DNA from 4 places in the Mesorhizobium sp. B2-8-9 genome. Region 1 is predicted to be linked to each of the others. Evidence: predicted binding sites of a transcription regulator. Region 1 holds the regulator's gene; each other region holds the start of a gene.

Region 1 (7,776 bases):
ACACCTCGCGGGCCTGCATGCGCCCGACTTCCTTGTTGTCGAAGGTCAGGTAGAACACGTCCTTGTTCTCGATCAGGCGGTCATAGCCGACGACCGGGATTCCTTCATCGAGCGCCTTCTGCACCGCGGGGCCGATTGCCGAGGCATCCTGCGCCAGGATGATCAGCGCGTTGGCGCCCTGCGAGATCAGGCTTTCGACGTCGGTCAGCTGCTTGCCCGGATTGGACTGCGCGTCGGCCGAAATATACTTGTCGCCAGCGGCCTCGATGGCGGCCTTCATCGCTGCTTCGTCGGTCTTCCAGCGCTCTTCCTGGAAATTCGACCACGACACGCCGATCACCTTGTCCTTCGCCTCGGCGACAGACGCCAGCGTCAGCGACATGGCAACGCCCGCCAGAATGGCGGCTGCAAATTTCTTCATGATATCCTCCCTGCGCCCGTGCGGCGCGACCCAGACTGGCCCGAAGGCCGGCACAGAGGCTTTTTTTCGAGCCTCAAAAAAATACTGGTCCAGCACAACAGCGCTGTCAACCGAGATTCTGATGGGTTTTGATGGGCTCAGGCATTTTTTTCGGTATCCGCAATAAATAATGACATGGCCCCTGGCTTCTGCCACAATCCCTAGCGTGTCAGCGACAGGCCATGGCATTATCACAAGGCCGCGATGATTGGGGAGGACGTGCGAGACGATGTCGGTCGGAATCCGCCACGACGATTTGCGCCGGCGCAACCGCGCCATGGTGATTTCGGCGGTACGCCGCGCCGGTCAGCCATCACGAACCGAAATTGCCGCCACCACTGGGCTCAGCCACTCGACCATTTCGGCGATCTCCGCCGACCTGATCCAGGAGGGCATTCTCACCGAAAGCAAGGCCAGCGAGCCGACGGCGTTGAAACGCGGCCGGCCGCAGATCGGCCTGGCGCTGAACCCTGAAGCCGCCGCGGTGCTGACCGTGGTGTTGTCTCTGAACTTCCTGTCGGTCGCCGTGATCGACTATGCCGGCCAAGTTGTTGCCGAGGAGCAGCAGCGCCTGGACACGCTTGTTATGCCCCGCGACGAGCTGATCGGCGAATGCGTGGCGATCGTGCGGCGCCGGCTGCAGGATCCCGACCTCGACATTGGCAGCGTCGCCCGCATCGCCATGGGCATTCAGGGCATCACCGATTCGCATGCGCGCTCCATGCTGTGGTCGCCGATAACGCCGCTGACCGACATTCCTTTCGCCGACATCCTAGAGAAGGAGTTCGGCATCTCCGCCACCATGGAGAACGACTGCAACATGATGGCGGTGGCGCTGCAATGGCGCGACCCGGAGCGCTATCGCGACGACTTCATCGCCATCCTGTTGTCGCACGGCATCGGCATGGGTCTCGTGCTCAAGGGTGCGCTGTTCACCGGCACGCATTCCTCCGGCGGCGAGTTCGGCCACATGATTCACCGCCCGGGCGGGGCGCTTTGCCGCTGCGGCCGCCGCGGCTGCGTCGAGGCCTATGCCGGCAACTATGCGATCTGGCGCAGCGCCATGAAAATGAGCGAGGACGCCGAGCCGGTCGACGTCGGCGACGCTGACATGCGGGCCCTTGCCGCGAAGGCGCGCGAGAGGGACGGCCCCGAACGGGAGGCTTACCGCCGGGCCGGCGAAGCGCTTGGTTTCGGTCTCGGCAGCCTGTTCGCTCTCATCGACCCGGCGCCCGTCGCCATGGTCGGCGTCAGCGCGGCCGCCTTCGACCTGATCGAGCCGGCGCTGCGCGAGGCGATCGCCCAGACGGCCGGCGGCCAGCACTCCGAATCGATCTCCTTCGACACCGAGCCGAACGAACTGCCGCTGATCCGCGAAGGCTGCGCCATGCGTGCGCTGACCTTCGTCGACCAGGAGATTTTCGCACCCGGAGGCCAGGCGAGAGCGGGGACGGGAAAGAACGTGGCCTGAGGCAGCCTTGAAGAGGTCCGGGGACAGCAGCAGACGCTTGAAATTAGCGAAGGCCCCGCAGCTTCGTCATTCCAGGGCGGAGCAGGAGCGAAGCTCCGTCGCGGAGACCCTGGAATCCATGCCGCCACCTCCCGCGTCGAGCGCAGCGGCACAGAATTCTGGACTGTCGCAACGCATCGACATCACGGAATGGATCCTCGGGTCTGCGCTGCGTCGCTGCGCTCCTTGCTCCGCCCGTGGATGACGAAGCACAAGCGTCTCGACTAACCGCCAATGCACGCGATCCGACGCTGGAGACAGAATCCGTCAGCGCCTCGGCGCCTTAGCCCTAATCTTCCCTGATCGCGTAACCCGCCCCGCGGATGGTGCGGATGACGTCCGGCATGCGGCCGTTGTTGACTGCCTTGCGCAGGCGGCCGACATGGACGTCGACGGTGCGTTCGTCGATATAGATCGTCTCGCCCCAGACATTGTCGAGCAGCTGGCTGCGCGAGAACACCCGGCCGGGATGACGCATCATGAATTCCAGCAGCCGGAACTCGGTCGGGCCGAGCCTGATCTCGCTCTTCTTGCGGTAGACGCGGTGCGACTCGCGGTCGAGCACGATGTCGCCGACTTTGAGCACGCTGGACAGCACCTCCGGCTTGGCGCGGCGCAGCAGCGCCTTGACGCGCGCCATGAACTCCGGCGTCGAGAACGGCTTGACCAGATAGTCGTCGGCGCCGGTCGAGAGGCCGCGCACACGGTCGCTTTCTTCGCCCCGCGCGGTCAGCATGATGATCGGCAGCCGCTCGGTCTCGGGCCGCATCCTGAGGCGCCGGCAGAGCTCGATGCCGGAAACCGCCGGCACCATCCAGTCGAGCACGAGCAGGTCGGGAACGTTTTCCTGAAGGCGGATTTCGGCCTCGTCGCCGCGGGTCACCACTTCGACCTGGTAACCCTCGGATTCGAGATTGTAGCGGAGCAGCACCCCAAGCGGCTCCTCGTCCTCCACCACCATGATGCGTGGCGCGATCATTGGCAGGTACCCTTCGTCAGGCCGCCGGCGCCGACATTGTCGTCTCGTCCTGCTTGGGACGATTCGCGGGCAATTGCGTGCCGGTCAGCACATAATAGGCGTTCTCGGCAATGTTGGTCACATGGTCGCCGATGCGCTCGAGATTCTTGGCGCAGAACAGAAGATGCGTGCAAGCGGTGATGTTGCGCGGGTCTTCCATCATGTAGGTCAGGAGCTCCCGGAAGACGGATGTGTATTTGACGTCGATGCGCTCGTCGTCATTGCGAAGCTTGGCCAGCGCCGTGGCGTCGCCCACCGTATATTCCTGGATCACGGCCTGGACCTGGATCAGCACCAGCTGCGCCATGGAATCGATCGAATGCGTGAGGTCACGCGGCGCGGCGCTGACGCCGACCGAGCCGACGCGCTTGGCGATGTTCTTGGCGAGGTCGCCGATGCGTTCGAGGTCGCCCGCCATGCGGATCGAGCCGACCACGTTGCGCAGGTCGTCGGCCATCGGCTGGCGCTTGGCGATCAGCGTGATGGCGCGGTCGTCGAGCTCGCGCTGGCGCGCGTCCATGATGGCATCGTCGGAAACGACGCGCTGCGCCATGGCATTGTCGGTCTCGAGCAGGGCCTTGGTCGAAGCGCCGACCATGGAGGCGGCGAGATCGCCCATGTCGTTGATGAGCCGGCTGATCTGCCTCAGATCCTCGTCGAAGGAAGCGACGGTATGTTCGGCCATGATGATGTCCTCGTATGAGCTCAGCCGAAGCGGCCGGTGATGTAGTCCTGCGTGCGCTTTTCGCGGGGCGAGGTGAAGATCTTCTCGGTCCGGTCGAACTCCACCAGCTCGCCCAGATACATGAACGCCGTCTGCCGCGACACGCGCGCCGCCTGCTGCATGTTGTGGGTGACGATGACGATCGTGTAGTCGGCCTGCAGCTCGTCGATCAGTTCCTCGATCTTGGCGGTCGACAGCGGATCGAGCGCCGAGGCCGGCTCGTCGAGCAGGATGACCTCGGGCTTCACAGCAACGGTACGGGCGATGCACAGGCGCTGCTGCTGGCCGCCCGAGAGGCTGAGGCCGCTGGCGTTGAGCTTGTCCTTGACCTCGTTCCAGAGTGCTGCCCGCTTCAGCGCCTGCTCGACGCGGCTGTCCATCTCAGCCTTGCTGATCTTCTCATAGAGCCTGACGCCGAAAGCGATGTTCTCGTAGATCGACATCGGGAACGGCGTCGGCTTCTGGAACACCATGCCGATCTTGGTCCTGAGCAGGTTGAGGTCCTGCGAGCGGTCGAGGATGTTCTTGCCGTCGAGCAGCACCTGGCCCTCGGCGCTCTGCTTCGGATAGAGCTCGTAGATGCGGTTGAGCACGCGCAGCAGCGTCGACTTCCCGCAGCCCGACGGGCCGATGAAGGCGGTCACGCTGCGCTCGGGCAGGGACAGGTTGATGTCCTTCAGCGCCTTCGACTGGCCATAGTAGAAATTGAGGTTCTTGACCTCGATCTTGGCCTTCTCGACGGTCGTGTCGGCTGCGTTCAGGTCGGTGGACAACATCGGTTTCATCTGTCCTCTCTGCGTCCGGTTAGGCTGCGGGCGATGATGCTCAGCCCGAGAACCGTCAGGGTGATTATGAGTGCGCCCGTCCAGGCCAGTTGCTGCCATTCCTCGTAGGGGCTGAGAGCGAACTGGAAGATGGTTACCGGCAGGCTGGCCATCGGCGCATTGAGATTGCTCGACCAGAACTGGTTGTTGAGCGCGGTGAAGAGAAGCGGCGCCGTCTCGCCGGAGATGCGGGCAATCGCCAAAAGGATGCCGGTGACGATGCCGGAGAGCGCCGCGCGATAGGCAACCGAGCGGATCACTACCCAGCGCGGTGCTCCGATGGCGGTGCCTGCTTCGCGCAGCGCGTTGGGCACAAGGTTCAGCATGTCCTCGGTGGTGCGCACCACGACGGGGATCACCAGGATCGACAGCGCGACCGCGCCGGCAATCGCCGAGAAGTGCCCCATCGGCCGCACCATCAGCTCGTAGACGAACAGGCCGATGATGATGGAAGGCGCCGACAAGAGGATGTCGTTGATGAAGCGCACCACCGTCGTAAGCTTCGAGAAGCGTCCGTATTCGGCCATGTAGGTGCCGGCCAGCACGCCGATCGGCGTGCCGACGACGATACCGATGATCGTCATGACGATGCTGCCGTAGATGGCATTGAGCAGGCCGCCGGCATCGCCGGGCGGCGGCGTCATTTCCGTGAACACGGAGAGCGACACCCCGGAAAGCCCCTTGTAGAGCAGGGCGCCGAGAATCAGCGCCAGCCAGGCCAGCCCGATGCCCGCCGCGACGACGCACAGCGTCATCATCACGGCATTCTTGCGCTTGCGGCTTTGGTGAAGCGATGCGGCAGTCGACATCGGTCAGGCTCCTGTGCGGCTATCGATGCGCAACAGCATGTAGCGTGCGAGCGCGAGGATGATGAAGGTGATGATGAACAGGATCAGGCCGAGCGATACCAGCGAGGATGTATAGAGGTTGCCGTCGGCTTCGGTGAATTCGTTGGCGATGGTCGCCGAGATCGTCGTGCCCGGCGCAAACAGCGAGGCGCTGATGCGGTGCGCGTTGCCGATGACGAAGGTGACGGCCATCGTCTCGCCGAGCGCGCGGCCGAGGCCGAGCATGACGCCGCCCATGATGCCGATGCGGGTATAGGGGATGGTCACGCGCCGGGTCACTTCCCAGGTCGTGCAGCCGATGCCGTAGGCCGATTCCTTCAGCACCGCCGGCACCGTGTCGAACACGTCCTTGGTGATCGAGGTGATGAAAGGCAGCACCATGATGGCGAGGATCAGCGACGAGGTCAGCAAGCCGATGCCGTAGGGCGGACCGGCAAACAGGCTGGAGAGCCCCGGTATGCCGTGGAAAAGACTGATGATGAAGGGCTGCACAGTCGTCTGCAGGAACGGCGCGAAGACGAACAGGCCCCAGATGCCGTAGATGATCGAGGGAATGCCGGCGAGCAGCTCGACGGCGATGCCAATCGGACGCCTGAGCGGGCGCGGACAAAGCTCGGTCAGGAAGATGGCGATACCGATGCCGATCGGCACGGCGATGAGAATGGCGATGGCCGAAGTGACGATGGTGCCGTAGATGGGCGCGAGCGCGCCGAAATTCTCGGTGACCGGGTTCCAGGATTCGGTGGTCAGGAAGGAGAAGCCGAACTTCGACAGGGCCTCCCACGATCCGGCGACCAGCGAGATCGCGACCCCGCCGAGCAGAACGAGCACGAGGATGGCGGAAAGGCGCGTCGCCGTCCGGAAAACCATGTCGGTGACGGCGAAGCGGCGCACCGTCGCTTCTCTGGTCCGCATGGCGGACGATGTCGCGGCTTCGGAAACGGCTGTCATTTAGCCCCTCGCATTTCGAAGAGACAGGAGGGCGCCGTAGACGCCCTCCCTATTTTGCGGGAATTACATGCCGGAGTAGAGCGGCTTACCGTTCGCGTCGACGATGTCCTTGCTCCACATTTCCTCGACGCTCTTCACGACCGCCTCGGGCATCGGAACATAGTCCAGCCCGGCGGCCAGCTCGTCGCCCTTGGCATAAGACCAGGCGAAGAACTTGAGCGCTTCGGTCGTCGCCGCGGCGTCGTCGGGCTTCTTGTAGACGAGGATCCAGGTGGCGGAGGTCATCGGCCAGGATTCGGCGCCGGCCTGGTTGGCCAGGATGACGCCGTAGCCCGGCTGCGAGCTCCAGTCGGCATTGGCCGCAGCGGCCGAGAACGCGGCGGCGGTCGGCTCGACCTTCTTGCCGTCCTTGTTGATCAGGTCGGTGTAGGTCAGCTTGTTCTGCTTGGCATAGGCGTATTCGACATAGCCGATCGCGCCGCCGGTCTGCGACACGTTGTTGGCAACGCCTTCATTGCCCTTGGCGCCGATGCCCACCGGCCACTCGAGCGCGGTGTTGACGCCGACCTTCGACTTCCAGTCGGCGCTGACGTCGGCCAGGTAGTAGCTGAAGTTGAACGTGGTGCCCGAGCCGTCCGAACGGTGGACGACGGCAATCGCCTGGTCGGGCAGCTTGACGTCGGGGTTGAGCTTCTTGATCGCCTCGTCGTTCCAGTTGGTGATCTTGCCGGCGAAGATGTCGGCGAGCGTCGGACCGTCGAGCACCAGCTCGCCCGGCTTGATGCCTTCGAGGTTGACGACCGGCACGATGCCGCCCATCACCATCGGGAACTGCGCGAGGCCGGTGGAGGTGAGATCCTCGCCCTTCAGCGGCGCGTCGGAAGCGCCGAAGGTGACGGTCTTGGCCTTGATCTGCTTGATGCCGCCGCCGGAGCCGATCGACTGGTAGTTGAGACCGATGCCGGTCTCCTTCTTGTAGGCGTCGGCCCACTTCGCGTAGATCGGATAGGGGAAGGTGGCGCCAGCGCCGGAAATGTCGGCTGCCATCGCGGCGGCCATGCTAAGGGTTGATGCCGCAGCCATTGCAATTGCAACGGCCGCAGAGCGGATGAAATGTCTCATGTGGCCTGCTCCTGTTCGGAAGATGGTCTTTCGGCACCCGTTGTATCGGCGCCCGGTCAGCGCAATAGCCCTCGATTATTACAGTCGCATGACAGTTTCGTGTCAGCCCGGTAACGTCTGGACGAGGATGCTCGGAAGGGTTCCGCAGCGGCCTCGAAGGGCCGGACGGAGTTTGCCGCGGAAATCAGCAACTTGTCTGACTTTTGAAACAAAATTTATCCCGGCGGCCGGATGACGGCCGCCGGGAAATAAAATCCGGACGAGAGTGCGTTGCCTGTAAGCCAGAGCGGATCATGGCCTGGCCATCGCCGAAAACAGG
Region 2 (7,776 bases), on a different contig from region 1:
GCCCAATCCTTGGGCATCGCCCAGCCCGGCGTGACGCGCAGTGTGGCGCTGCTTGCCGAACTGGGGCTGGTCGAGGTCAACCCTTCGGAAGACGACCAGCGGCGCAGGATCGTTTCGCTGAGCCGCAACGGCCGGCGGCTGGTCGACCAGGCGAAGCGGGAGATCTGGCCGAGCATCGAGAATGCCGTGGCGGATTTGTGCGCCGATCTTTCCGGGCCGCTGCTCGGCCAGCTTGCGGCAATCGAGGATCGTCTTGCCGCAACACCGCTCCATCGCCGCGTCGAAAACGCCAAGCTGGCCGCATCATGAAACATGTTCTCGACCGCCCCATCTGGAGCGCGCTTGCCACGCGGCACCAGGCTTTCGCCGAAGGCGGCGACCTTGCCAGGCGATATCGTCCGTCGATCGTGCCTTTCGCTGCCACTGCCGCCAACGATGCGGACAGCCTGCAAGCTCTGGCCGGGCTTCTCCCGTCGGGCGAAACAGCCATCCTGGTTCAGGCGGATGAGATCGCCCTGCCGCCGGAAATCTCCGCGATCTCGGCAGCGCCGCTGGTGCAGATGATCGCCGAAGCGCCTATGCCGACGGCATCAGACGGGCGTATCTGGCAGCTGACCAACGACGACGCGGCGGAAATGCTGGCGCTCGCCTCGCTCACCAGGCCCGGTCCCTTCACGCTGGAGGCGCTGAGCCTCGGCGATTTCTGGGGCATCAGGATCGACGGCAGGCTGGCGGCAATGGCCGGCGAGCGCATGAAGCAGCCCGGATACTCGGAACTCAGCGGCGTGTGCACGCATCCGGATTTCCGCGGCGGCGGCCTTGCCCGCCTGCTGTCGGTGTTCGCGGCCGGACGGATCGCGGCACGCGGCGACGTTCCATACCTGCACGCCTATGACAGCAACGCTGCGGCGATCAGGCTTTACGAGTCCATCGGCTTCCGCTTGAGAAGCAAGATGAACATGGCCATGGTCCAACGCGCGGAGTGACGAAAGGGAGGATTTGATCGAAACCCTCCCTCTCGACGTCTCGGCTACAAGAGGTCACACGGCGATCTTGCCGCCGCCCTGCTTCGTAATCGCAACGACGGACGGCCGCACCGGCATGTCCGGCTTGAAGTCCGGCCAGCGGGTCGACGGGTCCTCGTAATAGGATGGGCGGCCAAAACCTTCCCAGTCCTCGCCACCGTCGCCCGGGTGCTGCACGGCGACGAAAGCTGTCTGGTCATCCGGCGCGAATAGCGGGCCGCACATTTCGGCGCCGATCGGCACGCGGAAGAACAGTTTCGACGTTGCCCGCGCGGCGCCCTCGGTATCGACCGCCCAGAGACCGTCGGTGCGGCCGGTGGCCTTCGGGCCCTGGCCGTCGGTGGCGACCCACAGGCGCCCGGCCGAATCGACGGCGCAATTGTCCGGCATGCCGAACCAGCCATGGGCGGTGGTCGCGGTCGAGAAAGTGGCGCCGACATCGGCAACGGACGGATCGCCGCATTTCAACAGCACTTCCCATTTGCCTTTGGTGGCGGCGAAGTCGCCGCCATCCTCGACGATCTCGATGATGTGGCCGAAAGCGTTCTCGGCGCGCGGATTGGCGGCGTCGACCTGCTCGGCCTTGCGCTTGGAATTGTTGGTCAGCATGACATAGACCTTGCCGTTGCCGGCATTGGGCTGGATGTCCTCCGGCCGGTCCATCTTGGTGGCGCCGAGCAGGTCGGCGGCGCGGCGCGTTTCGATGAGAACGTCGGCCTGGGAAGCAAAACCGTTCTCCGCCGTCAGCGGGCCTTGACCGAAAACGATCGGCATCCATTCGACCGAGCCGTCCTCGGCGAATTTGGCCACATGCAACGTGCCGTCATCGAGCAGGTCCAAGTTGGCGGCGCGGTCGTTCGGGTTGAAAATGCCCTTGGTGACGAATTTGTAGACATAGTCGAAGCGCTCGTCGTCGCCGAGATAGAAGACGACGCGGCCGTCCTTGGCGACGATCGATTCGGCGCCCTCATGCTTGAAGCGCCCCATGGCGGTGCGCTTCTTCGGGGTCGAGTTCGGATCGTTGACGTCGACCTCGACGATCCAGCCGAAGCGATTGGGCTCGTTCGGCTCCTTGGCAAGATTGAAGCGATCGTAATGCGCGCCCCACTCATAAGCGCCTTCCGGAATGCCGAGGCGCTTGTAATTAGCGGCTTCCCTGTGGCCTTCCGGCAATTCGCCCGAGAAATAGCCGTGGATGTTCTCCTCGGCCATCACATAGGTGCCCCAGGGCGTGACGCCGCCGGCGCAGTTGTTGAGCGTGCCGAAGACCTTGGTGCCGGACGGATCGGCATTGGTCTTGACGCGGTCATGGCCGGCGACCGGGCCGGACAGCGCCATCTCGGTGGTCGACATGATGCGGCGGTTGAGCTTGCCGTCGCGCACCACCTGCCACTTCCCGTCCTGCTTGCGGATCTCGACGATGGTGCCGCCATGCGCGGCCATCTCGACATCGACCTGCTCCTTCGAGAGCGGCGCCACCTCGGCCTTCTTCTTGCCGTCCTTCTCGACGACCGAGACGATGCCGGGGAACATCAGATGCGGATTGGTGTATTCGTGGTTGACGACCAGAAGGCCGTGCTCGGCCGAGCCGTCGATCGGAATATAGCCGACATAGTCGTTGTTGTAGCCGAACTGTCTTGCCTGGGCTTCGGCCGACTGCTTCAGCGGATCGAAGTCGGGGGAATCGGCAAACAGCGGATCGCCCCAGCGCAACAGCACGTCGGCGTCATAGCCGGGCGCGACATGGTGCTTGTCGTCGATGCCGGCTTCGAGCTCGTCGAACTTGAAGGCCGAAGCCTCAGCGGCGCGCGCCTCGTCGGCCGCAATCAGCGCCAGCGGGCTGACGGTGGCGGCGATGGCCGACACGGCCAGCGAACCCATGAGAAAGCCGCGGCGCGAGAAACGCGCGGCGATGATCTCGCCCATGGTGCTGTTGTCGGTCGGGTTGACCGGCGGGCCGTCATTTTCCTCGAGCTGGCTGGTCCGGAAACGGGTCTCAGGGGTCACGGTCATGAGTTTGTCCTCTGGCTTCTGAGTGGCTGGGGATTTTGACCTTTCGACCCCTAAAGCGCGCCGATCACATTTTCGTGACACTGCCGTGATAGAACCGCAATAGTTGTTTGCCGGCTCGCGGCGGCTTTTGCGACACCCGGCTTCAGTCCCTTGAGCGCCCGCGCTTCGCTGCGGTCAGCTTGACGGCATCGCCCGCTTCGGAAACAAGGGCTGGCCGGCGTGACGACGGCGCTTCAAAAAAGGGACGGCAAGGTGAGTTTCTGGGGACTGGCGCAGCTCGGCATTTCGACCGTGATATTCCTGCTGGCGGCGACGGCGGCCAAGCAATGGGGGATGGCGCCGAGCTTGGCCAAGCTCCTTTTGACGCTGGCGCTCTACTCGGCCGGCAATCTGATCATGCTGAGACTGGTGCGCGAGTTCGGCATGTCGGTATCGTTCAGCCTGTCGGCGGTGATCCAGCTCGTCGCGGTCAATGTCGTGGCGCTCGCCTTCTTCGGCGAACGGCTCAATGCCTTGCAGGCGATCGGCATGGTGCTGGCGATCGCCGCGGTCGCGCTGATCACGCTCGGGCCCTATATGCAGCGGCTGTAGCTGGACCTGAGGGCTCGAATGAAATCGACCGCCAACGCGCTCCTCAACAGGTTGGAATTCCCGGTGCTGCTGGCTGGGCTGGTGATCGCCGGCGGGCTGTGGGGCCTGGTGGAACTCATGGAGGTGGCGCGCGCCACGACGCCGCATACCTTCGATACGGAGATCCTGCTCGCCTTCCGCCGCGCCGGGCAGCCGGATAGCCCGATCGGCCCGCTTTGGCTGGAGGGCGCGGTGCGCGACATCACCGCGCTGGGCAGCACGGCCGTGCTGGCGCTGATCACGACGGCGACGATCGCCTATCTGCTCCTGATCCGCAGGCCCTCGACAGCCCTGTTCATGTTCGCGGCCGTCGCCGGCGGGCAAGTGCTTTCGAGCCTGCTCAAGCTCGAGGTCGACCGGCCGCGGCCCGATCTCGTCTCGCATCTCGTCAACGAGACGTCGCTGTCCTTTCCGAGCGGCCACGCGATGCTGTCGGCGGTGACCTATCTGACGCTCGGTTCCCTGGCGGCCCGCTTCCTGCCGGACCGCAGGACGAAAGTCTTCGTGCTTTGCCTCGCCTTGCTCACCACCGTGCTGGTCGGCGCCAGCCGCGTCTATCTCGGGGTGCACTGGCCGTCCGATGTGCTTGCCGGCTGGTGCGCAGGTTTTGCCTGGGCCATGCTGTGCTGGCTTGCGGCGCGGCTGCTGCAGCGACGCAAAGTCGTCAAGGATAGCGAATAACCAATGTCTCACCCATATTAGATGATACTTGAAACATCACTATGATTGTATTATCCATTGGTATCGCAGACTCAGACAAAGGTTCTGGCCGATGATCACTGCTGCGCAGATGCGCGCCGCAAGGGCGTTGGCCGGTATCGACCAGCGAACGCTTGCCGAGCGCGCCGGCGTCTCGCTTCCGACGATACAGCGCATGGAAGCGAGCGAGGGCGTTGTGCGAGGCGTCGTCGACACGCTGATGAAGGTCATCCATGCCCTCGATGAGGCCGGGGTGGAATTGATCGGCGAGAACCAGACCAGCGAACGCGGCGGCAGGGGCGTGCGCCTCAAGGCCACCGTGGCGCAGAACCCGCAGGGCTGAGCCGCGACCGTGTCCGTCTCGGGAACCGTTGCCGGTTTTCGGGCAGCGATGCGGCGTCGCAACGGTTTATCGCGACGGCGACCGCCGACATCCAGCCGACGATCCCGCCGCCCTGTGGAGCGGAAGCAGTTCATGGATCAGGCGGGGCGGGCAATTCACCACCAAGCACGGCCGACCTTCGCCGAGCTGTTTACACCAAAGCTGGTGACGGTGCTGCGCGAGGGCTACCACCTCAAGCAGCTGAGGGCCGATGTGATCGCCGGCCTGACGGTCGCCATCGTGGCGTTGCCGCTGTCGATGGCGATCGCGATCGCCTCGCATGTGGAGCCCGAGCGCGGACTGTTTACGGCGATCATCGGCGGTTTCATAGTCGGCGCGCTTGGCGGCAGCCGTTTCCAGATCGGCGGGCCCGCTGGCGCCTTCATCGTGGTCGTGGCCTCGACGGTCGACCGGCACGGTGTCGACGGGCTGATCCTGGCAATGCTCATGGCCGGCGTCTTCCTGCTCGCGGCCGGCTATCTGAGGCTCGGCGCCTATGTGAAGTTCATTCCGTATCCGGTGACGGTGGGTTTCACCGCGGGCATCGCCGTCATCATCCTGTCCAGCCAGTTGCACGACCTGTTCGGCCTGACGCTGCCGGGCAAGGAGCCAGGCGACCTGCTGCCGCGGCTTATCGCGCTCGGCAAGGCGGCCCGAACGGCAAACCCGGCGGCCATTGCGCTCGCCGCGCTGACGATAGGGATCATCGTGGCCATGAAGCGCTGGCGCCCTTCGTGGCCGGGCCTCCTGATCGCGGTGGCGGCGGCCTCGCTGGCGACGACGCTTCTCGGTCTTCCCGTAGAGACGATCGGAACGCAATTCGGTGGCATTCCGCGGATGTTGCCGGATCCGGCTCTTCCGGCGCTGGATGCGCAGAAGCTCGTCTCCGTGGTGCCCGACGCAATTTCCTTCGCTCTGCTCGGAGCAATCGAATCGCTGCTTTCCGCCGTGGTCGCGGACGGTATGACCGGACGACGGCACCGCTCCAACTGCGAACTGGTGGCACAGGGCATCGCCAATATCGGCTCGGCGCTGTTCGGCGGGATCTGCGTGACTGGACTGATCGCGCGCACGGCGACCAACATCCGCGCGGGCGCGCATGGACCGTTGTCGGGAATATTCCATTCCGCCTTCCTGCTGCTGTTCATGCTGGTGGCTGCGCCGCTTGCCAGCTACATCCCGCTGGCGGCGCTTGCCGGGGTGCTGGCCACGGTGGCCTGGAACATGGTGGAGAAGCCCGCCTTCCTGGCGCTGATCCGATCGTCCTGGGGCGACGCCCTGGTGCTTCTGGTTACCTTCGGACTCGTCATCTTCCGCGACCTCACTGCCGGCATCGTGGTCGGCTTTGCGCTGGGCGCTCTGCTGTTCATCGGGCGGATGGCGCGTTCGGTCGAGGTGGAGGCACATGTCCCGCCGGTGACGGAGGACCGCGCCGACGCCGCAAATGGCGGGCGCGTTGCCTATGACCTCGCCGCCGCCACCGATCCGGATACCGTCATCTATCGCATATCGGGGGCGTTCTTCTTCGGCGCTGCGGCAACGATCGCGACCGTGCTGGACCGTATCGCCGACCAGCACAGGAACTTCATCCTCGATTGCTCGGCTGTGCCCTTCCTCGATTCGACCGCGGCAAACGTCATCGAAAGCACGGCGAACAACGCAAGGCGCGCCGGAGGACGCTTCATCATCGCGGGCGCCTCGTCGCAAGTCAGGCGCACCCTGATAAGCCATGGCGTCAAGCGGCCGCTGGTGACCTATGCAGCCTCGATCCGTGACGCGCGGGCGCAGCTGGGCGGAAAAGCGGAGACGGCGTAGGCGCCCTGCTCAAACGGTCGCTTCGATCGGCTCGGCAAGCTTGGGGCTGGCCCGTGCGGCGATCAGGCAGCCGGCGACGATGAGACATGCGCCCGCCAGCGTGGTCCAGGCCACCTTCTCGCCGAAGAAGAACCAGCCGAGCGCGATCGCCCAGATGAAGGCCGAGTATTCTGTCGGGATGAGATATTGCGCTTCGGCGCGGGCGTAGGACCAACTCATCAGGAACTGGCCGGCAAGCGACAGCATCGCAACGCCTGCCAAGGGGAGCCAAAGTTCTCTCGGCAGCGCGATCGCAAGCCAGGGCGCCGCGCAACCAAGGATGATCCCGACGAAGATATTCTGGAACAGCATGATCTCGACCGGCTTGGCCAGAAGTGCCTGTCGTCGAGCGAGGATCAGATTGTAACCGTAGAAGACCGTCGATACGAGCACGGCGACCGTACCCCAAAGCGCATCCTGCGAATGGCCTGCCTGCCCGAACTGGCCGGCCAGTATGATCAAGACGCCCGCGATGCCGGCCAGCGACGCCCACACCGCCTGCCGCCTTATGCGCTCGCCCAGCAGCAATGCGGCGAGGAAAAGTGCAAACAAAGGCGCGACGAAGCTCAGGCCTATGGCTTCGGCGAGCGGCAGCCTGGCGAGACCCCAGAAGAACGAGACTAGGACGGTGCCGACAATGACGGCGCGCAGCGCATGCAGACCGAGCACCGGGAGGGTCGGTTTCGAGCGCGGCCCCATCGACCAGGCCGCGCCCGCGACCACGATCGCGACCATGCTGCGCCATAGCACCGTATTGTAGACGCCGACCGCGATGACCAGCGACTTCATCGCCGCATCCATGCCCGACAGCAGGAAGATCGCCAGCGCGCAGACGAGCACCGGGATCGTCGGTGAAACGGCGCCGTTCAGGCTGGATGTGTTCACGGCTTTGCTCACATGAGGGTTGCCGCCGAATAGTCCGGAGCGGGTGGCGAAACCAGATGGCAGCCGCACCGACATGGCGGTCCAATATCGAGCGGCGAGGCGAAAAGCTCGCCTCATCGCTGAGTGCCGAGATGCGAAACGCTGTCCCGCCGGCGTTGCAATGCTCTCCGCCACGACATGCTTAATCCATTGACAGCGCCGCGACCTCGCCCTCGCCCATCAACGGCATATAGATGGTCGCATTACCGTCCGTGCCGATATCGGCGCTGCCCGGCTTGAACTGCGCTA
Region 3 (7,776 bases), on a different contig from region 1:
GGCCTCCGCTTTCTGGCCGAGCGCCTTGACCGCGTCGCGGTTCGTCAGGTCCGCCGGAAACAGTTTTACGCGGTCGCCCAATTCGCCCGCCAAGGCTTCCAGCTTCTCCACACGGGTGCCGTGCAGGCCGACGATCGCGCCCTGGCTGTGCAGCACCCTGGCGATCGCCTCGCCGATGCCTCCCGATGCGCCGGTGACGAGCGCCTTCCGGCCGGTCAGTTCGAACATATCTTCAACCTCATTTTTCCAGACGGCTGCAAGCAGTCGCGTTCCGTATACGTCATATCGTCCAAGTCACGCTAGACAAGCGTCGGACATTGGCGAAGGCCTCCTTCCCGTCGTCATCCACGGGCGGAGCGGGAGCGAAGCGGACGCGTAGACCCGAGGATCCATGCCGTGACATTGGCCGAAGGATGCAACGGAGCAGAATTCTGCACCGCGGCGGCACTTCCAAGTCACGGCATGGATTCTAGGGTCTGCGCTGCGTCGCTTCGCTCCTTGCTCCGCCCTAGAATGACGAAAACGGGGCCTCACCCCAAAGCCGCCAGCGCGGCCTCGACTTCCGCCGCCGTGCCCACGGCGCCGGTGGCGATGTCGCGGTTGATGCGGCGCGCCAGGCCCGACAGCACCTTGCCTGCGCCGACTTCATAGAGGCTCGCGACGCCGTTGGCGCCAAACCATTCCACCGTCTCTCGCCAACGTACGCGGGCGACCACCTGCTCGACCAGGCGGCGGACGATCTCATCGGGGTCGCTGGTCGGGGTTACGGTGACGTTCGAGACGATCGGAACCACCGGCGCGGATTTCGCGACACCGGCCAGCGCCTCGCGCATTATGTCGGCGGCAGGCGTCATCAGCGCCGAATGAAAGGGGGCGGAAACCTGCAGCATCAGCGCCCGCTTGGCGCCTTTTTCGGTGCACAGCTTCGCCGCCAGCTCGACCGCCGGCCTGGCGCCGGAGATCACCAGCTGGCCGCCGCCATTGTCGTTGGCGACCTGGCAGACGGAGCCGTTGCCGACCTCGCGAGCTGCCTCGGCGCAAGCGGCCTCGACGTCGGCCTGTTCCAGCCCGATGATCGCGGCCATGGCGCCCTCGCGGGCCGGCACCGCAGCCTGCATGGCGTTGCCGCGGGTGCGCAAGAGCCTGGCGGCGTCGCCCACCGAAACGAAGCCGGACGCGGCAAGCGCGGAATATTCCCCCAGCGAATGGCCGGCCACATAGGCCACCTTGTCCTTCAGCGAGAAGCCGCGCGCCTCGAGCGCCCGCATCGCCGCCAGCGACACCGCCATCAGCGCCGGCTGGGCGTTGGCGGTCAGTGTCAGCGTCTCTTCCGGCCCTTCCCAGATCAATTTCGACAGGCTTTCGCCGAGCGCGGCGTCCACTTCCTCGAAGACGCGGCGCGCTTCCGGGAATTGATCGGCGAGATCCTTGCCCATGCCGACGGCCTGGCTGCCCTGTCCCGGAAAGGTGAATGCGACGGCCATTGAAGTCACTCCAGAGGCTGATTTTTCCCTGCCTCTGGCGCAAGGCGGACGGCCAAGTCAAGCCCGCGGGCGCCTCTTCGGCCCTCATTTCAGCCGGAAAAGGTAGCCGACTCCCTGTTCCGAAAGGCTTTTTGGCGATCACACCTGATGAAAACCGCTCACGTTTGGTTTGCTGGCTCTTCTTATTTCCGCCACAGGCGCTAGCTTTGCGTGACACTTCGATGACAGAAGCGTGACGGGCGTGGAAGGCGTGTTGCGTGGGCCGGGGGAAAACAGAGTGGCAAGGATCAGAAAAGGCGCGGCCAAGCCCGTGCCGGGCTTTTTGGAAGACGATCCGTCCACCGGCTATCTGCCCGGACGAGCCTGGCCGACCGTACGTTACGGCCTGACTACAGTTCTGGCGGCGGCCCTGCTCGTCTTCGCGATCGAATGGATCGTGCGCGGCGATTTCTTCGGTACGGTCGATTTCTTCCTGCAGCCCTTCAAGCCGGGCTGGACCACCATCATCGTCTTCGCCCTGGTGCTGCTCGGGCTGGACGCCATACTCGGCCGAAGCCACCAGAGCCTGATGATCGTGGCGCCGCTGACGCTGGCGCTGGCCTTTGTCGGCCACCAGAAATCGCGTTACCTCGGCGACCCGCTCTATCCCACGGATTTCCTGTTCGCCCGCCAGATCATGGCGCTGATGCCGCTCCTGGTGCGCGAGCGCCCGTGGACGGCCGTCATGCTGGCGGTCGGCATCGTCGGCGGTCTGACGCTGCTCGTCTACGGCTGGCGGACCTGGCGCCGGCGAGTGCCCATCCTCAGCCGCAAGGGCCGCCTGGCGCGGCTGGTGCTTGCCGTGCCGCTGCTCGCCTTCTTCGTCTCGATCATGGACTACGCCACCTTCTCGTGGACGCGCGACCGGCTGCAGATCATCCCGATCATGTGGGACCAGAAGGAGAACTACGCCTCCAACGGCTTTGCGCTGGCCTTCGCGATGAACGTGCCGATGGCGCATGTCGCGGCGCCGCCCGGCTATTCCGAGAAGACGATGGCCGCGATCCAGCGCCCCGACGCCGCCGCTTCCATGCCGGACGAGAAGCCGGATATCGTGGTGGTGATGAGCGAATCCTTCTGGGATCCGACGCACCTGCCCGGCGTCACCATCAAGCCCGACCCTATCCCGACGGTCAGGGCGTTGCGCTCCGGCTCGATGTTCTCGCCCGAGTTCGGCGGCATGACCGCCAATATTGAGTTCGAGGCGCTGACCGGCTTTTCCAACGCCTTCCTGCCGGCCGGCTCGATCCCCTATCAGCAATATGTGCGCACCCCGACCCCGTCGCTGGCGACCTTCCTGAAGAGCCAGGGTTACCGGGCGCGCGCCATCCATCCCGGCACCAACTGGTTCTGGAACCGCGGCGCCGTCTATGCCGATTTCGGCTTCAACGACTTCCGCTCCGAAGAGACGCTGCCGCCGATGGAAAAGCGCGGGCCGCTGGCTTCCGACGCGGCGATGACCGACGAGATCATCCGCGAGGCCGACACCAGCGACGATCCGGTGTTCCTGTTCGCCGTCAGCCTGCAGAACCACGGTCCTTACGAGCCCTACCGCTACTACAACCCGACGCATTCGATCGACGCGCCGATCAGTTCCTGGGCGCGGGAATCGCTGCTTTCCTATGCCGAGGGGTCGGCCGACGCCGACCGCGGCCTGCAGCGCCTGATCGACTGGGCGAAGGCCCGCCAGCGGCCGACCATCATCGCCTTCTTCGGCGACCATCTGCCGCCGCTTGGGCCCGTCTATGTCGAGACCGGCTTCCTCAAGGACAATGTCGCGCCGCGCAAGGAGCCGGCGGTCGCCGCGCTCGAACACCACGATACGCCTTTGGTTATCTGGTCGAACCGCTCCGGTCCGGTCGAGAACATCGGCTCGGTGAGCCCGGCCTTCCTGCCCTATCATATCCTGACCACGGCAGGCATCAGCCACCCCTATTACACCGGCTTCCTCGGCGCGCTGCGCGAACACTACCGGGTGGTCGACCGCAACCTGCTCCTGTCGCCCGTGGGCGAAGCAACGCCGGATTGGGCGAGGCAGAAGCAGATCGATCCGAAGATCAACGATTTCCGGCTCATCCAATACGACATGATGTTCGGAAAGCGGCTCTCGGCGCCCGACTTCTTCCCCGAGACGGTGAACAGGCTGGTTGCGCATACAAGCTGAGCTGAGCGGCGGTCACAGCCGATCGCGGCTATCCCGGTCCGTGGCGGGAAACGATGCTCCGATGCCGTGCCTTGGAAAGATTTCGTCGCTGCGATTTAGAGCAATTCCAGGAAAAGTGTGAGCGGTTTTCCGTCCGGAATTGCATAAAAAACAAAGAGATAGGGCGTTTCGCCGTTTCCGTGACACGGGTGAAACGAACTAGACGTCAAAAGCCTGGAACGGGCTGGACCTTTCCACTCAGCCGAGCGCCAAGCGTCAAAGCGGCCGGAAAATTCTTGATCACGGCGCGCATGGCCGACGCGCCACCTGGCCCAAGCGCTATTTTGGCAATCAAGGCCGCGGCACGCAGACGGGTCGAGAATTGCCGACGCCATTCGCGTTCGTAGCGATGCCCAGCGGCGTCGCGGTCCTCGTGACCTTTGCCCGATGCGATCAGTTCTCGCGCAAGCAGCCAGCCCGATTGCAGCGCCATCGAAATCCCTTCGGCGATGACAGGATGCGACTCGCCCGCGATGTTGCCGACACGGAAGATGCCCTGATCGTAGCCGGCCCGGATGCCCGGATGAATCGGTCCCGCAGCCAGCCATGGGCCATCCAATTCGGCACCTGCCAGCGCAGTTCGCACGCCTCGGCACGAGGCCAGAACGTGGCGCGAGACCGCATCCGCCGCCGCAATATTCCCAAAGCGCCGGCGCAGCCCGGATAGAACATCGCGGCGGATACAGCAGGAGATTGAAACCCGGCCATTGTCCGCAGTTACCATCCCGCCATATCCGCCTGGGAATACCAGCAGCGGCATCAGATCGGGCGCCAGCGCGGCGCCGGTAAAATGCGCCTTGAAGCCGAAAAGGTCGGAGGGTTGGCTGGTTCTTTCAAGCTGGCTCGGAAGTTTCCCGGTTTCCCAGGATCCGTGCGCGGCAATGATGACGGGTGTGCTGAGCAGCTTCTGTTGCTGGTCGGATTCCACAGTCAGAAATTGCAAGTCATCGCGCCGGCGGATGGCGACTGCCTTGCAAGGCTGGAGGATCTCGACACCCGCACGTTCGGCAGCCTGCAGCAGGATGGTGTCCAGACGATCGCGGCCGAGCGCGCGGCCGAGACCCGTCTTGGCGCTCGGCATTCGCGCCTGCGCCGAGACATCGCCCGAAAAGAACCCGACGCGCCTTATCTCGGGGCCGGCTTCCGCGCGCCAGCTCTCGCCGACGCCCAGCTGATCGAGCAAGGCAAGGCTGGTGCCCGACATGAATTCGCCGCAGACCTTGCGGCGAGGAAATGCCACCTTCTCCACCATTGCCACCGACCAACCATGTTGGGCGAGTGCAATGGCGGTGGAACTTCCGGCAGGACCGGCACCGATGACAATTGCGTCGTGCATCATTTCGTGTCGAGCGTGCTCGCGCCAACAAAACCTTGCGTAAACAGGCCTCTGCGGCCCTCCATCACGGGCGTTCCACCTGACAGTTGCCACAATTGTGAAAGTTCCGTGCCGCGAAAACCGGCGCGCACACTTTGCGCTGCATCATTCAGCGTTACCGCGCAAGCGCCGATCAATCGCAGGAACCGCGTCGCCACAAGCGGCACCTTGGCTCTCAACGGCTCCGTGGCGACGAGCATCGGGGCCATCGTCATCATCCGAGAAAACAGCTCCTGCAGACGCATGTCGTCGAAGTGGTGGAGGATAAGGTTGGCGCAAACAAGGTCGAAGGGCCTGTCCTGGGTCCAATCGAACAGATCCGCAGTCACGGGCTGCGCCCGCCAGCCCAATTCAGCGAAAGAGCTGCGCAAGTCCTCGCCTATCAAGCCGATCCTGTCGACCATGACGATCTCGACGTCGGGCCAATGGCGCGCCATCAGCCGCGCCACCGCCAGCATGAACTTTCCGTCGCCGGCGCCTATTTCGAGGATGCGCAGCGGCGGCTTTTGCACGTTTTGCCGCATCAGCGATGCCATGATCCTGGCCTGGAACATCAATGCATTGATGCGAACGAGATCGCGACGGGATGCAATCGCACGGGGATCGTCAGCCGGGAGGCCGTCGAGGAGTTCTGGCTCCAGATGCCGGATGTCTATGTCGGTCATGCGATGGATCGGAAATCTAGGTTTCAGCCGGCAATCCGGCAAATAGAATTCGGGTCGTATCTTCATGGCCGCGCGCTGCTGGGCCGCGGAACCCGCACTTGAACCCAACCCGGATAGCGAAGTCGGTCCCCTTCATGCGAGATCGGAGGCTGATATCACAGTTTGCTAATGAGAAATATCGGCACCGCGCAATAAAATGCTCTATGCAGGCGTTTACCTTAGGAATGCTTCTCTAATTCGCAGACCTTATGAGCCCGATTGCGCTCATGCTCGGAGCTATTTTGTCCCCTCAAGCGTATCTGAACGGCATTGCCACGTGTGTCCCCGAACATGACGTGCATCGGTTCTTCCTCGGCTATGGAGCCTCGCTGCTTGAAAACGACGCGCAGCGCCTTGCGCTCTTCGAGCGAATGGTCGCTCTGGCCGGGATCGAACATCGCTATTCCTGCTTTGCGCCTGCCGACGATCCGCGCGGCGGGGCAATCGACCGCGACGGCACCTCGGTCAGAGGCTCGTTCGCCAGCACCGCAATGCGTATGCGGATGTACGAAGCCGCCGCACCGGAGCTCGCGCAAAGGGCCGTCGACAGACTTCTGGCCAACGACGACCGCTCGCTGATCACGCATTTGATCGTGACGAGCTGCACCGGCTTTTCGGCGCCCGGCATCGACCTCGAGCTGGTGCAGCGATGCGGCCTGTCGACGTCGGTCGAGCGCACCATCATCGGCTTCATGGGATGCTATGCCGCCATCAACGCCTTGAAGCTGTCGCGCCACATCGTGCGATCGGATCCGAAGGCCCGCGTGCTGGTCGTCAACATCGAATTGTGCACGCTGCATTTCAAGGAAGCCACGGAGCTCGAGAAGCTGATCTCGTTCTGTCTATGGGGCGACGGGTGCGCGGCCTCGCTGGTGACAGCCGAGCCGCACGGCATCCTGCTCGAAAGCTTCCACGCGATCGTGGCGGCGGAGCGCAAGGAGCTGATGAGCTGGAATATCCGCGACGACGGCTTTGACATGGTGCTGTCCGGGCAGGTTCCCGGTGCCGTCCGTGAGACGCTGCGCAACGAGCATCCGGCCATCCTCGGCGGCAGGCCCGCCAAGGAGATCGATTTGTGGGCGGTGCATCCCGGCGGCCGCTCGGTGCTCGACGCGGTCGAGCGGGCGCTCGAACTGAAGCCGGCCGCGCTCGCCGCATCGCGCGAAGTGCTCCGGCAATACGGCAACATGTCGTCGGCCACCGTAATGTTCGCGATGGCCGAAATGCTGAAGGAGCCGTCGGGCTTGCTCGGCTGCGGCATGGCGTTCGGGCCGGGATTGACCACCGAGACCATGATGTTCCGGACTGCCTGATGAAGTCGAATGCCATGCGGCACCGCGTCCGTGCTTTCGCAGCCCGTTGGCTGGTGCCCTACCTGCCGTATCCGCACTTCATGTGTGTGGCACCTCTTGACGCCGTGTTGCGGGTCCTATGGCGTGCGGAAGGCCGGCTGCCTCCCGTTTATTGGCCGCGCCTGATGCTCCTGTTCCTGATTTCGGGCATCAACACGATCGTCTCCCTGCCGGAGCGCGTGATCCTTGGGGCATGGCTGCGGCTGCGACCTCCCCGGATGGAACCGGATAACGCGCCTGTGTTCGTTCTTGGCTACTTCCGCTCCGGGACGACTTTTTTGCAGAACCTGCTGTCGGCGGACCCGGACCTGAGATCGCCGGGCTGGCCGCAGGTCCTGGCGCCTCAGACATTCGTCCTTGGCTGGGCCCTGCTGCGCTATCTTTTCGTGCCCTTGCTGCCTTTGACGCACCTCGACGCGGTCGTGCCGGTTGGCGCCAGGCTGCCGGCGGAGGACGACTTCGCATTGAACAATCTGGGTGGAATGTCGATCCTGGCGGGACGCGCCGTGCTTCCCCGCCGGCAAACCTTCTTCAATCGATATCAGGATCTCGACTCGCTTTCGGCGCAAGAGCTGAACCGCTGGCGCTCACATCAGCTCGCTTTCGTCCAGAAGCTCAC
Region 4 (7,776 bases), on a different contig from region 1:
CCGGTCTCGGCGCGCATGGCGGCCAAATCGCGTTCGCTACGCCGCTGGCGCGCGCCGCCGTCGCGAAAGCCGACCTCCTTGCCGTCGATGCGGATCGAGCCGCTATCGTAGCTTTCGAGGAAGTTGACGCAGCGCAGCAGGGTGGTCTTGCCGCTGCCCGAAGGGCCGATGATGGTGACGACCTCGCCCTTGGCCACCTGCAAGCTGACCGAGCGCAGCACGCTGACCGAGCCGAAGGATTTCGAGACCTCGGCAATATCGAGAAGCGCTGCGTTGTCGTTCGAACTGGCCATCGCATTAATCCCGGATGAAAGCGAAGCGCCGTTCCAGCCGGCGGCTGGCATAGGAAAGCGCATAATTGACGGCGAAATAGATGAGAGCGCCGAGGATATAGAGCGGCATCGCCTCATAGGTGCGGCCGATGACCTGGTTGATCGCCTGCATCAGATCGGTGATGCCGAGCAGCGAAACCAGCGCGCTACCCTTCACGGCATCGGTGACGCCGTTGATCCAGGGTGGCAGGAAGCGGCGGAAAGCCTGCGGGAAGATCACCGAGGTGAGGCGCTGGCGGAAGGTGAGGCCGATCGCCATCGCCGCTTCCGACTGGCCTTTCGGGATCGAGGCGACGGCGCCGCGCAGATATTCGACGACCTGCGCCGTCTTGAACAAGGTCAGCGCCAGCACCGCCGCCCAGAAGGACTGAAGGTGCACGCCGACCGCGGGCAGGCCGTAATAGACGAAGAACATCAGCACGAGGATCGGGATGCCGCGGATGGTGTCCGAGAAGATGCGCACTGCCCAACGCAGCGGCGCTGGCCCATAGACCAGGCCGACGCCCAGCAGGACCCCTGCGACCAAGGACAGGACCACGACCAGCAGCGAGACCCATAAGGTCACGGCGAAGCCTTCGGCAAGGAACGGCAGGGCGTAGAGGATCTGGCTCAGCATCTCAGCGCGCCGCCCTGAATCGGCGTTCGACCAGCCGCAGCGCAAACAGCAAGGTGTAGCCGGTCACCAGATACATCGCCGTCGTCACCAGATAGACCTCGACGATGCGGAACGTGTTGAAGTTGATCCACTGGGCGCCGTAGGTGAGCTCGGGGACCGAGATCACCGAGGCGATCGAGGTGTCCTTGAACAGCGAGATGAAGGTGTTGGACAGTGCGGGCAGCGTGATGCGCAGCATCGTCGGCAGGCGTACGTGGATCAGGCGCTGCCATGGAGTAAGGCCGATCGCCTTGCCGGCGTCGAGCTGACCGCGCGGCACCGCTTCCAGGCCCGAGCGGAACACCTCGACAAGATAGGCGCCGCTATAGACCGATAGCGTCAGGACAAACGATGTAGGGGCGCTGTAGGCAAGGTCGACGACTGTCGGCAGGCCGTAGAAGACCAGATAGACCAGCAGGATCAGCGGAACGTTGCGGATGAATTCGACATAGGCGGCGATGATGGCGCGCACCACGCGTCCGGCCGAGACATACCAGACGGCCAACACCAAGCCGATGACGATGCCGATGGCGATCGAGATGACGGCAAGCTCGAGGCTGAGCAGTAAGCCACCCCACAGCTTGTCGAAATGCCGCCAGATCAGGTTGAAATTGAGCGTATAGCCCATGCGTCCGTCTCAATGGCCCGCGGCGAACATAGCATTCATATTCGCATGGGCCGGTGTGAGGAGAACAGGCGGAAGAACGGTTGCCTCGCCCTTCCGCCGGTTGGTCGTGTGGCGCGTCAGATGACCGGGAAGCCCGGATGGCGCGGCGGCGGCTCCTGACCGAAATATTCCTTGAAGGCGGCATCGTAGAGCGCCGTCTCATGGCCGAACATGGCGATGGTGAAGGTCTGGTTGACGAAGGTCAGCCAGTCGAGGTCGCCTTGCCGGACCGCAGCGCCGTAAAGCATCGAGTACCAGCTCTTGCCGGCGTCGAAATATTTGTCGGGATTGCGCGAGGCGAGCCAGCGCACCGTCGACAGATCGACAGCGGCGGCATCGGCGCGCTTGGATTCCAACGCCTGCAGAACGTTCGCCTGGGTATCGATCTGCAGCACCTGCGCCTGCGGCAAGGCAAAATGCACCGAGCTTTCGGCGTCGACATTCTGCAGGATCGAGATGCGCGTGGCGGAGCCGTTCGCCAGGAGCTTGTCGAAGGTCTTGTTCTCGGAGCCAGGCAGCGTCAGCAGCGCGACGCCTTCAACGTAATATGGCCGCGAGAAGTGGATCAGCTGCGAGCGCTGCGCCGTCATGGTCATGAACTGGATGGTGATGTCGACCTTGTTGGTCGTCACGTTCGGAATGCGCTGCGCCGGATCCTGCATGACGAACTCGACCTTGGTCGGGTCGTCAAAGAGGCCCTTGGCAAGGATGCGGCCCATGGTGATGTCCATACCGACCAGCTCGCCGGCATCGTTCTCGAAATGCCACGGCGCGTTGGTGCTGCCGGTGCCGACGATCAGCTTGCCGCGATCGAGCGCAGTGCGCAGCACGCTGTCGGACGCGGCTTGCGCCGCCGCCTTCTCGGCGCTGATGGCGGTGAGCGCGCCGGCGGTGGCCAGGCCCGCCATTCCCAGTTTCAGAAAATTACGTCTGCCGGATGTGTCGTTCACGGCGACCTCCTTTGATGGTGTGTTCCCCAATGCAGCAGAGATACGCGTCGCAATCAGCGATTGTCTCTTACAAGAGACGTGTGTATCCTGTACAAGACAGATACTAGCACTAGGAATCGACAATGCAAGAGCGTGAAACCCTGACCGAGTGGCCAAGCGACGGTGCGGATGAAGAGCGGCCGGCGGGCTCGCGCGAGAAGGGGCTCAACAGGGCCTTGAACATCCTGGAATTCCTGCACGCCAACCAGCGTGCGATCGGCATCGGCGACCTGGCCAAAGGGCTCAACGCGCCGCGCTCGACGACCTATACGCTGGTGCGCGAGTTGGTCGAAGCCGGGCTGCTGGAAATGGCTGGCGACGGCAACCGCGTCTATTTCGGCAAGAAGCTCTATCTCTATGGAATGGCTTATATGCGCGGCAACGACCTGCTCAGGCGCGGCCGCCAGGAGGTCGACACGCTGTCGCGCGAGACCGGCGAGACCTCCGAACTCTGCATGCTGCAGAGCGGCCGCTACACGATCGTCCATTCGAGCCCGGGCACCAGGCCATTCCGCATCAGTTCGGCCACCGGCCTGCAGATCCCGCTGCCCTGGACTGCTTCCGGCCGGCTGCTGCTTGCCGGCCTCGACCGCGGCGGGATCGAAGCGATGGTCACGCGAGACGACCTCGTGCTGCCGGACGGCCGCAAGCTCGAACTCGACGATTTCATCGACGATATCGCGCGGGCGCGCATCACCGGCTATTGCGTCACGTCAGGCCTGGTCGATGCCTACACCAAATGCCTTGCGGCGCCGGTGTTCTCTGCGCCAGGCAAGGTCGAAGCGACTATGTGCCTTGTGGTGCCGATCGACACGTCCGAAGAACGGACCGGCGAACTTCTCGCGCTGCTGCGCGAACGCGCGGCACGGCTATCGATCTCTTGACGGCGCGGGGCGATCCGCTCAGGCAATGATGTCGGGAATGATGCGGTCTTCCAGCACCGACAGCCGGTCTTTCAGCATCAGCTTCTTCTTCTTCATGCGCTGGATCTGAAGCGGGTCGCAGCCGGTGGCGATCATCGCGTTGATGGCGGCGTCGAAATCGGCGTGTTCTTGTTTGAGCCGGGAATATTCGAGGCGTATTTCAGCCTGTTCCTGTTCGGACATTATCTACCGTCTGCGTATGCATCGCCCAATCGGGCTGTTTGGGCGGGGCCGTGACTTGCGGGTTTGTGACCGGCGCGCAGCCCTTACCACATTTCACTTTGTCGTGGAATGCTACCACGTGGCATTCGACATCGAGATCGGTTGGTGGCAAACTGTCATGGTGCCGTCACAGTCGCAACCTGCGGTGGAGGCTCCTGCGACGGCTGCAATCGAGGAAACCATGAAAGGGAGAACCATTCATGTCTCTTGCATCCCATCTTGACGAGTTGCAGCGGAAACACGGTGATATCGAGCGCGAGCTCACCGATGCGATGAACCATCCTTCGGTCGACGACCTCGAAATCGTGAATCTCAAGCGACGCAAGCTGGCAATCAAGGACGAGATTGAAAAGCTGAAAGCTAGTCCGACGACACACTGAAGCTCTTCCAGGCACCATCATCGCAACCCGCCGCGGTGAATTTCCGGTGGCAAGAAATGCCACCGGGCCGGTGCTTTTAACTGAAATTGACGGAAAGCTGGCCGCAAATCTTGCGGTCGGACCGGTTGTTATTTCCCGCACGGCTCTAGCCGATTTGCAGGCTGGCCCGCCGCTTGCCATTGACAAGCCATCTTTGCTCCGCCACCTCATGCCGAAACTCCCAAATGAAGGCGGCCGGCATGACCGGATATTTTTCTTCTCCCTTCCCGCGTCGCCGGTCGGTCGGCGTATCGGTCGGCGGCGTGATGGTCGGCGGCGGCGCTCCGGTCGTCGTGCAATCGATGACCAACACCGACACCGCCGATGTCGACCAGACCGTCGCCCAGGTCGCGGCGCTGCATCGTGCCGGCTCGGAGATCGTGCGCATCACGGTCGACCGCGACGAGAGCGCGGCGGCGGTTCCGCGCATCCATGAGCGGCTGTTGCGGCTCGGCATCGACGTGCCGCTGGTCGGCGACTTCCACTATATCGGGCACAAGCTGCTCGCCGATCATCCGGCCTGCGCCGAAGCGCTGGCCAAATACCGCATCAATCCGGGCAATGTCGGCTTCAAGGACAAGAAGGACCGCCAGTTCGCCGCGATCGTCGAGATGGCGATCAGATATGACAAACCGGTACGCATCGGCGTCAATTGGGGATCGCTCGACCAGGAGCTTTTGACCCGGCTGATGGACGACAACCAGGCGAAGGGCTCGCCGCTCACCGCGCAGGAAGTCACGCGCGAGGCGATCGTGCAGTCGGCGATCCTGTCGGCCGAGATGGCGGAAGAGATCGGGCTTGGCCGCGAAAAGATCATCCTGTCGGCCAAGGTCAGCGGTGTGCAGGACCTGATCGCCGTCTACACCGAGCTTGCCACCCGCTCCGATCATGCGCTGCATCTGGGCCTCACCGAAGCCGGCATGGGCACCAAGGGCATCGTCGCTTCTTCCGCCGCGATGGGCATCCTCTTGCAGCAGGGCATCGGCGACACGATCCGCATCTCGCTGACGCCGGAGCCGAATGGCGACCGCACGCGCGAGGTGCAGGTGTCGCAAGAACTTCTGCAGACCATGGGCTTCCGGCAGTTCGTGCCTATCGTCGCGGCCTGCCCCGGCTGCGGCCGCACCACATCCACCGTGTTCCAGGAACTTGCCCAGAGCATCCAGGCCGATATCCGCAAGAACATGCCAGTGTGGCGCGAGAAATATCCCGGCGTCGAGAATCTCAAGGTCGCGGTGATGGGCTGCATCGTCAACGGTCCCGGCGAATCCAAGCACGCCGATATCGGCATATCGCTGCCCGGCACTGGCGAGACGCCGACGGCGCCTGTCTTCATCGACGGCAAGAAGGCTGCTACGCTGCGCGGGCCCTCGATCGCGCAGGATTTCGAGAAGATGGTCGGCGACTATATCGAGCAGCGGTACGGGCACGGCAAAGCCGCCGCGGAATGAACCGATGCGGCGTTTCCTGAAGGCAACGCTGCTCTTGTTTTTCGTGCTGATCCCGGCGACACACGCATTCGCCGATCCGCCGCAGTCGAAGTCGGCCGCCAAGCGCCTGATTTCCCGCGTCTGCGATCTGATCGAGACCCAGGCCCAACAGAACGGGCTGCCCAAGGATTTCTTCGCCCGGCTGATCTGGAAGGAGAGCCGCTTCGATCCGGGCGCGGTGAGCCCGGTCGGCGCCGAAGGCATCGCGCAATTCATGCCGGGCACCGCGAAGATGCGCGGGCTCGCCGATCCCTTCGACATCGGGCAGGCCATCCCGGCCTCGGCGAAATATCTCGCCGAGATGAAGGTCAGCTATGGCAATCTCGGGCTCGCGGCCGCGGCCTACAATGCCGGCGAGAACCGCGTGTCGCGCTGGCTCGCCTCGGGCGGCTTCCTGCCGATGGAAACGGAAAGCTATGTCTTCGACGTCATGGGCGAGCCCGTCGACAAGTTCTCGGACAAGTCCTATGCCGGCACCGTCCAGCCGCTCGACCCGAAGATGAGCTTCGCGGTTGCCTGCCGCAGGCTGCCGGTGATCATGTCGCGGACCGTCGCCATGGCTTCGATCAACGTGAAGCCGTGGGGCGTGCAGGTGGCGGGCAATTTCCGCCGCTCGGCGGCGATCGGCCAGTGGCTGCGGGTCAGGGGCCGGTTCCCGGCTTTGCTCGCCAGCCGTGACCCGGTGGTGAGCCGGGTTCGCACGCCGATCGGCCGGCGCGGCATCTACGCGGTCAGGATCGGCGCCGATACGCGCGGCGAGGCCAACGGCATCTGCGACAAGCTGCAAAGCGTCGGCGGCGCCTGCGTGGTGCTGCGCAATCGGTGACGCAACGCCAGGACAGTGGGCCGCAAGAGGTGCTCGAAACGCGCGAAAGCCGGCGTGCAGACCGACTGCCCGGACTTGCACGCTGGCAATTCGAACGCGTGCACCGGGGTGTCGCCTACGACCTTGAGCTCGACACCAGCCGGCTGATGCCGGCGAATGCGCCCGCCTCATCCAGCAGCGATTTAAATTGTAGCGACTTGCATTCCTGGCGGGGACGCGAGCTTCCCGGCCGTCAACAACGCCGATAGCCAATTGCTAATGTTGCGACGAGAATCCGCTTGTCAGGGCGGTGGCGTTCAAATCTTATTGCGCTTTGCCATAGTAAGAGCGGGCACAGTGTTTTCCAGGGCGCGTTTTTATTCGGATCACATAGGGGGGAGCATCATGCCGGAGGGGAATTTCCTTAAAAGGGTGATCGGTGAGCTCGAAACACCGCGCACCAAGCGGCCGTTCGGGTCCGGCTGGCTGTCCGGCTCGATCGCATTGCTTGCCGGGATCACCGGCCTCCTGATGGTCATCGTATTGCGCTATCCGACGCTGACCTCGATGCCGGACCTTGCTCCGATCCACCAGATGCTGTTCTTCAAGCCGGTCCTCTATTTCGTGCTTATCTCGGGCTACGTCCTGGCCATCCTGAGCATGATGCTGCGCCGGGAAAAGACGCTCGGCGTGGCGGCTATGGTCACCGTGCTGTTGGCCTCGCTCATCGGCATGCTCCCGGTGCGTCACGAGTTGCATGTCGACGGCGTGTTCTTCGGCCTTGATTTCTTCATTCTCAATGTCCTGTTCATGGGCGTGCTGTTCGTCCCGCTCGAACGCATCTTTGCCCGCAACAAGAGCCAGACCGTGTTCCGCGACGAATGGCGCGAGGACCTGTTCTATTACCTGGTCTCGTCGCTGCTGGTTCAGATATTGACCTACCTGACGCTCGCGCCGTCCAATTTCGTCAACGCGCAAGCCGGCCTCGGTTCGGTGCGCGCCTGGGTCCACGATCTGCCCTGGGTCGTGCAACTGCTGGCGGTGATGTTCCTGACCGATCTTGCCCAATATTGGGTACACCGGGCCTTCCATCGCATCCCGTTCCTGTGGAATTTTCATGCCGTGCATCATTCGGCCAAGTCGATGGACTGGATTGCCGGCGCGCGGATGCATTTCCTGGAAATCATCGTTCTTCGCAGCCTGACGGCGACGCCGATGTTCGTGCTCGGCTTCGATGAATCGGCGATCCAAGCCTATATCCTGATCGTCTACGT

The links. Region 1 encodes PhoB, which activates phosphate uptake and scavenging genes when phosphate is short. Its sites were predicted from a motif close to TGTCATNNANCTGTCAT; they were not measured.
Region 2: FJ423_RS30850 (PhoX family phosphatase) is a predicted target of PhoB. The motif match lies at 3,102-3,118, and genes of this name have one in related genera.
Region 3: FJ423_RS13455 (LTA synthase family protein) is a predicted target of PhoB. The motif match lies at 1,695-1,711, and genes of this name have one in related genera.
Region 4: FJ423_RS10805 (YdcH family protein) is a predicted target of PhoB. The motif match lies at 3,903-3,919, and genes of this name have one in related genera.

Annotation. Positions count from the first base shown of each region.
Region 1 covers NZ_VFTQ01000041.1:22,007-29,782, reverse strand. The annotation lists gene xylF (D-xylose ABC transporter substrate-binding protein) at 1-421, opposite strand, end outside; gene FJ423_RS30540 (ROK family protein) at 690-1,931, shown strand; gene phoB (phosphate regulon transcriptional regulator PhoB) at 2,260-2,949, opposite strand; gene phoU (phosphate signaling complex protein PhoU) at 2,966-3,673, opposite strand; gene pstB (phosphate ABC transporter ATP-binding protein PstB) at 3,694-4,497, opposite strand; gene pstA (phosphate ABC transporter permease PstA) at 4,494-5,345, opposite strand; gene pstC (phosphate ABC transporter permease subunit PstC) at 5,349-6,335, opposite strand; gene pstS (phosphate ABC transporter substrate-binding protein PstS) at 6,399-7,457, opposite strand.
Region 2 covers NZ_VFTQ01000042.1:34,107-41,882, reverse strand. The annotation lists gene FJ423_RS30860 (MarR family transcriptional regulator) at 1-309, shown strand, start outside; gene FJ423_RS30855 (GNAT family N-acetyltransferase) at 306-986, shown strand; gene FJ423_RS30850 (PhoX family phosphatase) at 1,041-3,038, opposite strand; gene FJ423_RS30845 (hypothetical protein) at 3,291-3,629, shown strand; gene FJ423_RS30840 (phosphatase PAP2 family protein) at 3,648-4,349, shown strand; gene FJ423_RS30835 (helix-turn-helix transcriptional regulator) at 4,441-4,710, shown strand; gene FJ423_RS30830 (SulP family inorganic anion transporter) at 4,843-6,564, shown strand; gene FJ423_RS30825 (DMT family transporter) at 6,574-7,500, opposite strand; gene FJ423_RS30820 (SMP-30/gluconolactonase/LRE family protein) at 7,670-7,776, opposite strand, start outside.
Region 3 covers NZ_VFTQ01000009.1:48,908-56,683, forward strand. The annotation lists gene fabG (3-oxoacyl-[acyl-carrier-protein] reductase) at 1-228, opposite strand, end outside; gene fabD (ACP S-malonyltransferase) at 531-1,484, opposite strand; gene FJ423_RS13455 (LTA synthase family protein) at 1,762-3,687, shown strand; gene FJ423_RS13460 (NAD(P)/FAD-dependent oxidoreductase) at 3,893-5,155, opposite strand; gene FJ423_RS13465 (class I SAM-dependent methyltransferase) at 5,062-5,766, opposite strand; gene FJ423_RS13470 (type III polyketide synthase) at 6,102-7,118, shown strand; gene FJ423_RS13475 (sulfotransferase) at 7,118-7,776, shown strand, end outside.
Region 4 covers NZ_VFTQ01000007.1:18,462-26,237, reverse strand. The annotation lists gene FJ423_RS10835 (amino acid ABC transporter ATP-binding protein) at 1-293, opposite strand, end outside; gene FJ423_RS10830 (amino acid ABC transporter permease) at 298-948, opposite strand; gene FJ423_RS10825 (amino acid ABC transporter permease) at 950-1,615, opposite strand; gene FJ423_RS10820 (transporter substrate-binding domain-containing protein) at 1,732-2,562, opposite strand; gene FJ423_RS10815 (IclR family transcriptional regulator) at 2,727-3,527, shown strand; gene FJ423_RS10810 (DUF465 domain-containing protein) at 3,546-3,749, opposite strand; gene FJ423_RS10805 (YdcH family protein) at 3,989-4,168, shown strand; gene ispG (flavodoxin-dependent (E)-4-hydroxy-3-methylbut-2-enyl-diphosphate synthase) at 4,408-5,658, shown strand; gene FJ423_RS10795 (lytic transglycosylase domain-containing protein) at 5,663-6,523, shown strand; gene FJ423_RS10790 (hypothetical protein) at 6,520-6,771, shown strand; gene FJ423_RS10785 (sterol desaturase family protein) at 6,908-7,776, shown strand, end outside.